Regions from separate parts of the Neobacillus sp. plas4 genome, predicted to be linked through region 2. Evidence: riboswitches for the same ligand, from Rfam matches in the RefSeq annotation. Region 2 holds a riboswitch; the other holds the start of a gene.
The links. A riboswitch is a leader RNA that binds a small molecule or an ion and turns the genes downstream of it on or off. The one in region 2 is predicted to bind cobalamin.
Positions count from the first base shown of each region.

Region 1: another riboswitch for cobalamin. It lies ahead of AC2TFD_RS18890 (ABC transporter substrate-binding protein); the one in region 2 lies ahead of cobT (nicotinate-nucleotide--dimethylbenzimidazole phosphoribosyltransferase).

Region 1 covers NZ_CM170152.1:3,789,532-3,793,730, reverse strand. Annotated here, with positions in the region: T-box leader at 70-320, shown strand; gene AC2TFD_RS18895 (YitT family protein) at 445-1,251, shown strand; cobalamin riboswitch at 1,401-1,603, shown strand; gene AC2TFD_RS18890 (ABC transporter substrate-binding protein) at 1,793-2,779, shown strand; gene AC2TFD_RS18885 (FecCD family ABC transporter permease) at 2,790-3,812, shown strand; gene AC2TFD_RS18880 (ATP-binding cassette domain-containing protein) at 3,809-4,199, shown strand, end outside.
Region 2 covers NZ_CM170152.1:2,663,665-2,667,863, reverse strand. Annotated here, with positions in the region: gene AC2TFD_RS13245 (CarD family transcriptional regulator) at 59-535, opposite strand; gene AC2TFD_RS13240 (cold-shock protein) at 804-1,007, opposite strand; gene AC2TFD_RS13235 (hypothetical protein) at 1,444-1,764, opposite strand; cobalamin riboswitch at 2,400-2,576, shown strand; gene cobT (nicotinate-nucleotide--dimethylbenzimidazole phosphoribosyltransferase) at 2,672-3,721, shown strand; gene AC2TFD_RS13225 (dipeptidase) at 3,926-4,199, opposite strand, start outside.

The DNA of each region.
Region 1 (4,199 bases), 1.1 Mb from region 2:
CAAAATATTGATATATTGGGAAAGTATATTGACAACTTTATTTGCCTTCTGGTAGATTACTCTTAATAATATAAATCAGTGACGAGAACGAGTAAGAAAAGAATTATGTTCCCCAGAGAGTCGGCGCATGCTGAAAGTCGATGAACACAACTTCTCTGAAAATCATCTCCGAGGTGCAAAGCTGAACTAGGTAAGCTTTGACGAATTTCCACCGTTACAATGGAACACGTATGATGGTACGTTGACTGAGAGCCGGATTGTTTCATTTTGCGAAACTTGCGGAATAAGGGTGGTAACGCGAGTAATAACTCGTCCCTATTTTAGGGGCGAGTTTTTTTATACAAAAAATAGTAATGCCCATCAGTTATTTCAATCGATTATTCTCGTAAATCAGATCTGTTTATGTCCCAAGTTACTTTTTTTAGAAACGAGGTTTCATGAAGTATGAAAAATATAATTGTTGTCGTTGGATCGTTAATTGTTGCTTTTGGCTTTAATTTCTTTCTGGTTCCATACGGGATTTTAAGTAGTGGAATAAGTGGTATTGCCATTTTGATTGGGTTAATCACTCCATTTGATATAGGTTTAATGAATCTATTGCTCAATCTGCCTATACTTATATTGGGATACTTTAAGCTTGGTAAGTTGATTACGGTTAATACATTGATTTGTGTTGTATCACTTTCCGTTTTCTTATCTCTTTTGCCAGTCGTTCCTGTAACAGACAATATCTTGCTGTCGGCAATTTTCGGAGGAATCATCGGCGGCATTGGGATTGGCGTGATTTTGAAATATTCAGGCACCTCTGGCGGATTGGATATCATTGCGATTATCATTTCACGCACTAGTAATGTTAGTGTGGGTCTTCTCCTGACGGGCATGAATGGCGTCATTGTCCTTATTTCTGGTGCTGCTTTCGATTGGAATATTGCACTATATACGCTATTGTCGATTTTTTTGACTGGTAAAATGATTGATACTATTCACACGAATCACATCAAATTAACGATGCAGATTGTTACGACAAAAGGGGAGTTAATACGAAAGGAATTACTAGAATCAATCTATCGAGGTATCACCATTACAGAAGGTTATGGCGGCTATACAAAGGAGACAAAACAAATATTAATGATTGTGGTTACACGCTACGAAATGCTGCAAGTTAAAAAAATTGTCCGCAGCCATGATGAAAAAGCCTTTATTAATATATTTGAAACGGTAGAAGTCGATGGAGAATTCGCAAAAAATTAGATTCGGGTCAGACCTCCGGCGAGTTAAAGCTTTAAATCGCCGAAGGTTCACACGATTGTGCGAGGTGAGTACGTATAATATTAGATAGAACAGTTGAAATAGTTTACAAAGGTGGAATACTCTACTATAATGACCTTTATAGCAAAAAAATGAATACGAGACAAATAGGTTTCTTAAATAATCTAAAGTGAGATTCATTTGAGACTAAGAGGGAAGTTGGTTAAAGTCCAACACGGTCCCGCCACTGTAAGCGAGAAGGAAGGTTATAAAAATCCACTGTGTTTATAACATGGGAAGGGATAACCAACGGTGATTCGCAAGTCAGGAGACCTGCCTATTATGTTTTTAAGCTTCCTCGAGGAAAGGAATGTTTAAAGTGCAGGTAATCGATTATGTAAATAATTTTTTATTTATTATGAAGATTGCAAGTTACATACAGTCCACAAGACTTAGTAGTATAAAACAAACTGCCTTTTTACTTTAACGCTTTCCTCCGGAACAGCGTTTTTTTGTGTTCAAAAATAGAAGGGGGAAAAAAATGATGAAACTGATCGGAAAAAAATGGGGTCTTTTCCTTGTAGTTCTGCTGTTAAGCATGGGTATCATAGCAGGCTGTGGCACGGAAGGACAAAAGACGAAAGAAGATGCGGCTGCTAAAACGGAAGAAGTGGAGAAGGAAAGTGGAGAACAATTCCCTATCACCCTCACGGATGATGCGAATCGAGAAGTAACGATAGAAGAGGAACCTAAAACAATCGTTTCAATTCAGACAAGTAATACTGAAATAGCGTTTGCACTTGGGTTAGGCGATAAAATAATCGGAGTATCCGATTATGATAACTATCCCCCAGAGGTAGAAAAAATAGAAAAGGTTGGAGCACAGGATATCAATTCAGAGCTGGTTCTGACACTCCTTCCAGACATTGCACTTGTTACGGATTATCATTATAAAACGCATCCAGAAACCTTAAAACAGTTTGAGGAAGCTGGTATTGACGTGGTGGTTGTTGGAAGTGCGGTATCTTTTGAGGACGTATATAGCAAAATTGAAATGATTGGTACGGCAACCGGAAGTAAGACGGAAGCAGATGAAATCGTTACAGATATGAAAGAGCGTCTTCAAGCAATCAAAGACAAAGCAGCAGCGATCAAAGATAAAAAGAAAGTTTGGGTTGAAGTTTCACCGGCTCCAGATATTTTTACAACAGGACAAAATACCTTTATGCATGAAATGCTTGAGACCATTCAAGCCACTAATGCCGCAGAAAATCAAGATGGCTGGGTAAAGATGACGGAAGAAGAAATAGTAAAATTAAACCCTGATGTGATTATTACCACTTATGGCTACTATGTAGATAATCCAACAGCAGGGGTGCTAAGTCGTGAAGGATGGACAGAAGTGCCGGCTATAAAAAATAAAAACGTATTTGACGTAGATAGTGATACGGTTACAAGACCCGGGCCTCGTTTAATTGAAGGAGTCGAGACACTTGCGGAATTTATCTATCCGGAAATATTTAAGAAATAAAATAGGTTGGATGTATTTGATTAGCGGAGGGCTTTTACTTGGTACAAGCCTTCTTGGCTTATTTTATAGTAGTGTCGCAGTTCCAGTCCCTGTCATTTTACATATAATTCTGGAAAAAACGTTTAACATAGGTTGGCTTGAGATGGTACCAAAAAATGAAGAAATGATCATTTGGAATATCCGACTGCCACGAGTTCTTCTTGGTTTTTGTATAGGTGCGTCTCTGGCATTAGCGGGTGCTGCTTTTCAAGGGCTATTACGCAATCCTTTAGCAGACCCCTATACCATAGGAGTATCATCTGGTGCCTCTTTAGGTGCCGTATTGGTTTTATTTTTTCAATTTACGATTGTTGGTTTAGGCAGTTTTACGCTTCCGTTTGTCGCCATTTTATTTGGATTAATCTCTTTACTCGTTGTATTTGGACTCGTTCACTTAAGCAGTAAAAGTCTTGCGATTGAAACGATCATATTGGCGGGAATCATTGTAAGTGCCTTTATTGGTGCAATTGTCTCTCTCATTATTTCATTAAGTGATAGAGACTCCATGACACAAATTATCTACTGGTTATATGGCAGTGTGGGAATGAGAGGGTGGAGTCATGTTCAACTTATTCTCCCATTTATGCTAATAGGTTCTTTTATATTATTCTATCACTACCGTGAATTAAATGCCCTGGCACTAGGTGAGGAAGCAGCAGATCATATTGGGGTGGATGTTAAAAAGGGAAAGACATTCGTTCTAATTGGTGCGTCGTTATTAACAGGTGCAGCAGTAGCTGTTTCAGGGTCAATTGGATTTGTTGGACTTGTTATTCCACACCTAGTACGACTAGTTACGGGCCCAAATCATCGACATGTCCTTCCGCTTTCCTTGATAATAGGCGGAGCTTTTCTCATATTAGCTGATTTAATGGCTAGAACCATCATTGCTCCTAAAGAGCTGCCAATTGGCGTTATCACTGCCCTCATTGGTGCACCTGTATTTGCCTTTTTATTGATTCGAGAAAGACTTGGGAGGGGGATTAGAAGATGATCAACGTTCAAAACTTGGTAGGAGGATACTTCAATTCCCCCGTTATTAATGGTATAAATTTAGAAATTGAAAAAGGAGAATTTTTTGCTCTTCTTGGTCCGAATGGGAGTGGGAAAACAACCCTTTTTAAACTCATTACAGGGCAGTTACCGACGATTAGCGGGAAAGTATCAATCTGTGGTAAAGAAATTTCTTCTCTCTCAAAACTAGAGAAAGCCAGAAAAATGGCGGTTTTAACACAGGAAGTTCAAGTATCCTTCGATTATACGGTTGAGGAAATCATTAGTCTTGGCCGCTATCCACATCAAAAGGGAATTTTTAAGCAGCTTTCGAAAGAAGACCGGAAAGTCATTGAGGAGGTAATGGAAGTAACCCAAATTAGCGACT
Region 2 (4,199 bases):
ACTTTTAATAATAATTCAGGATATTTTCGAGAGATGTAATACATTATCTAAATTAACCTTAACAGAAACTTTTTATTTGATTTTCAGTAATCCCTTTAATTAATCCCAGTTCACTAATCAAAAATTCACGCGCGTTATCTAGCATTTTTTTTTCGCTTGAATTAAGTGCTTTTTCTTTCTTCATACGAATTAAATCACGTACAACTTCAGTACATTCTTGTATTTTACCCGTTTTTATTTTGTCCGTGTTCACTTTATACCTTTGTTTCCACGGCAGTAATCTATCTGATTCTCCATGATGAAAAATGTTTATGATGTGTTTTAATGCAATTATATCAGTAACAGGGCGTATATTTGAACTCAATATTTTACCCGTAGGAATCATGACTTGCATATTACCGATTAACATTTTTATGACATAATACTGTTGTTTTTCCCCTGAAATTTCCTTTTCTTCTATGGCTTTAATTATACCTACTCCGTGCATTGGATAAACAATGTTATCGCCAATTTGAAACAAATAATCCACCTCCATATATGGTAACATTCTTTACCTTAACATATATATTATTTTTTATCAAATTTTCAATTTTATCATAAATTTATTTTAAGTGTCAACTACTTTTTCTTTAGAAATCAGAAAAAACAATAGGAATCGTGTCGGATTACCAATAAAGGGAAGGTTGATTTTCCCGCTTTACTGTTTTCATGTTCCCTACTCCTTTACAAGTGGGGGTTCTTTGTTTCACAGAAAAAGAAAAGCAGACTCCCATAAAAGAGCCTGCCATCCCTGCTTTGTAAAATTATGCAGCTTTACGTACGTTTGAAGCTTGAGGTCCACGTTGGCCTTGCTCCACATCAAAAGTCACTGCTTGACCTTCTTCTAAAGTTTTGTAACCTTCGCCTTGAATCGCTGAGAAATGAACGAATACATCGTCTCCACCTTCACGTTCGATGAATCCGAAGCCTTTTTCGCCATTAAACCATTTAACATTACCTTTTTCCATTTGTATTGCCTCCTAGTGTGTAAACACACACAATGTAATACTATCCCTGCTCCCAGTGATCAACAAGATGAAAAGTAACAAATCCTTTACACCGAACAAAAATAATTCTTTTTAAACATAACATTTTTTGTAAGAAATGTAAAGATACAGAAAAAATTCATTGAGCTCACTATTTCTTTTTGAAAATCATTGCCGTATATTTTGTATCAGGATTCACTCCATATTCTGTGTGCATGCTTACAATCTAATAGTTACTAAAGAATCTCCTTAGAATCATAAGAAGTTTCTTCCATTTTCAATAACGTGTTATCTTCTTTTATAATAAAAATGCTGCCATTATGCATCAACCTGACCACCGTTCATATAGGATCTATTATAATTTTAAAAACGAATTAAACTTGCTTCGCAGTACAATTCAAAAAGCAGAGACCGCCATTTATTTAATAAATCCACTAAGGTATTGGTAAAGCTCTTCTAGTTCTTTTTCTTTTGCCACAATACAATTCGGATATTGTTTTATTTCTGCTACGCTTGTTAGTTTAAAATCGTTTGGAGTTGGCAGTCCTGAAGCACAAATCACCATATAATCGGCAAAGTAAATCAAGCCTGTTACAGCTGATATTTTAATGGTCATTTGGCCCATAGCTCTTCCCGCAAACAGCCCTTTCATGGCACTTTTCCCACCGGATCTTTCAATAACAATTTGATTTTCATCTACCATTACAACTGTTCCTGATTTTAAATCAAATGTTTTCATGTCTTATCGCCTCCACCTTAACTAGATACAATGCTTTATCCTCTACTTCGTTAATCAACTACTCAATCAATACTTCTACCGTTTGTTTGAAAAGAGAAAGGTCGGTTTTAGGTGTTAGAGGAATTATACGAATACTTCTCCCCCTTTCACTTCAATGTCCTGTATCTCATGATAATATCAATAGTTGTATTTTTACCACATCTGATTTTTCTATGTTTAAAAAATACAAGGATTATTCCATTATTTCAGATTCGGATTCTGACAAAATATATTCTGTATGATTATCAGTTCACAAACCTTCTAGCTTCATGTGTTCGTTAATTTCAGGAAGAGCTTCTTCCGAAAGCTGGTGACAAAGTGCTTCAATTATAATATCTTGATGATCCAGTTCTTTTGCAGAACGGTAGGCTTCTCTTAGAACTTGGACCGCAAAGTCTGATTTAATGTTTTCAACGATTTAAGCAGCATAAATAATGGTATTATCCTTCCTAAGATAGCTTCCTTTACCACCTCATCCGATTGGAAATTGGTTAACGTTACGGACAGTTCCTCTAACAAACTGTCATCCTCTTTAAGAAACCTTCCTCTTCCAATTGACTTAAGGAGAGGTCTTTGCTATTTTAAGTTTAAGTGAAAAATACATATAAGTAGTAGGTGCCCTTTGGGGAGAATAGGGAATGGAGTGAGAATCTTCAGCGGTCCCACCACTGTAATGGGGAGTTTCATTAGAAATGCCACTGGAGTTATCTCTGGGAAGGCCTGATGAAGTGACGATCCTAAGCCAGGAGACCTGCCTATCTGCTTTGACTCTTATAGATAATGGAAAAGTCTGTAGTTTATTTGTTAATCAAATAAACTACAGACTTTTTTTGTTGAATAGGGTCTTAAAAAGAAAGGAGAAGAAAAAATGAAATTATTACAACAAACGATTGAAAAAATTGAGGGATTGGATCAAGAAATGGTAGTAAAAGCAAGGGCCAGAGTGGACAGTCTTATTAAGCCTCCTAAAAGCTTGGGAAAGTTAGAATCCCTTGCTATACAATTAGCGGGGATTACAGGAAAGCTCTATCCTGAGATTGATCAGAAAGCGGTTATTGTGATGGCGGGCGATCATGGAGTTTATGAAGAAGGGGTAACAAGTAATCCACAGGAGGTAACTTTTGCACAAACGTTGAATTTTGCAAAAGGATTAACGGGAGTATGTGTGATAGGGAAAGTTACTGGAGCTAAGATTGTTGCAGTAGATGTTGGAATAAAGGGAGAGATCCCAAGTGACGCAGGTGTCATTATTAAAAAAATAAAGAATGGTACAGACAATATGGCAAAGGGTCCTGCTATGACGAGGGAGGAAGCGATAAAATCCATAGAGGTTGGGATAGAAATTGCTCATGAAGAAATAAAAAAAGGAGTCAATTTACTTGGTACAGGTGAGATGGGGATTTGCAACACAACTCCTAGTACAGCGATCTTGTCCGTTTTAAAAAATTGTGATCCTATAGAGATTACTGGAAGAGGGGCTGGGTTAGGTACAGGAGGAATCGAACATAAAGCAGCTGTAATTAGGAAAGCGATTGAGATCAACAAGCCAGATTGTAAGGATGGAATCGATGTTTTAGCCAAAATTGGTGGACTAGAAATAGGTGGAATGGCAGGTGTTATGCTTGCGGCTGCAGCTAATAGAATTCCAGTTGTAATCGATGGCTATATTTCAACCATATCTGCTTTAATTGCTGCAAGGATTGAACCGAAAGCGAAGGAATATTTCATCACCTCCCATGCCTCTCTAGAACCAGGTGGAAAAATAGCGAGTGATCTGCTAGGAATCGAACCAATGTTACACATGGATATGTGCTTAGGAGAAGGTTCCGGTGCTGCTTTGGCTTTCCCTATTATAGAAGCAGCCTGCTCTATGATGAAAAATATGCCAACCTTTGTGGACGTAGGAATGGAAATATAATAGTGTAGGATTTAGAAGTAACTGGGACAGTGGGATCTGTCCTCCATCCCTTCAAGTTATTGTTAAATTTATTTATAAGTTGGTCCTTTTACCCGCTCCTCCCAGAGAAAAAAGTTCCAGTACCAACCAAAAATTTGGAAGGAGACTGGCACTTTTATCGGCAAAAAAGAGGGATGTTATGCGATCCCTCCCTTGCCTATCTATTCAGATTAAATCTAAAAAGGAACAAATCGTTAAAATCCCTTTATCAAAGTTTTCTAAGTTAAAATGTTCATTCGGTGCATGGAGATTTTCATCTGGCAAGCCGAATCCCATTAAGATAACTGGAGAATTTAGGGTATGGTTGAAATCCGATACAATCGGAATCGAACCCCCTTCTCTTTTATAAACAGGTGTTTTCCCATAAACCTTTTCATAGGCCTCAGCAGCTTTTTGAATCATCGGATCATCGATTGGGGTTAAGAATGGATTTCCTGTA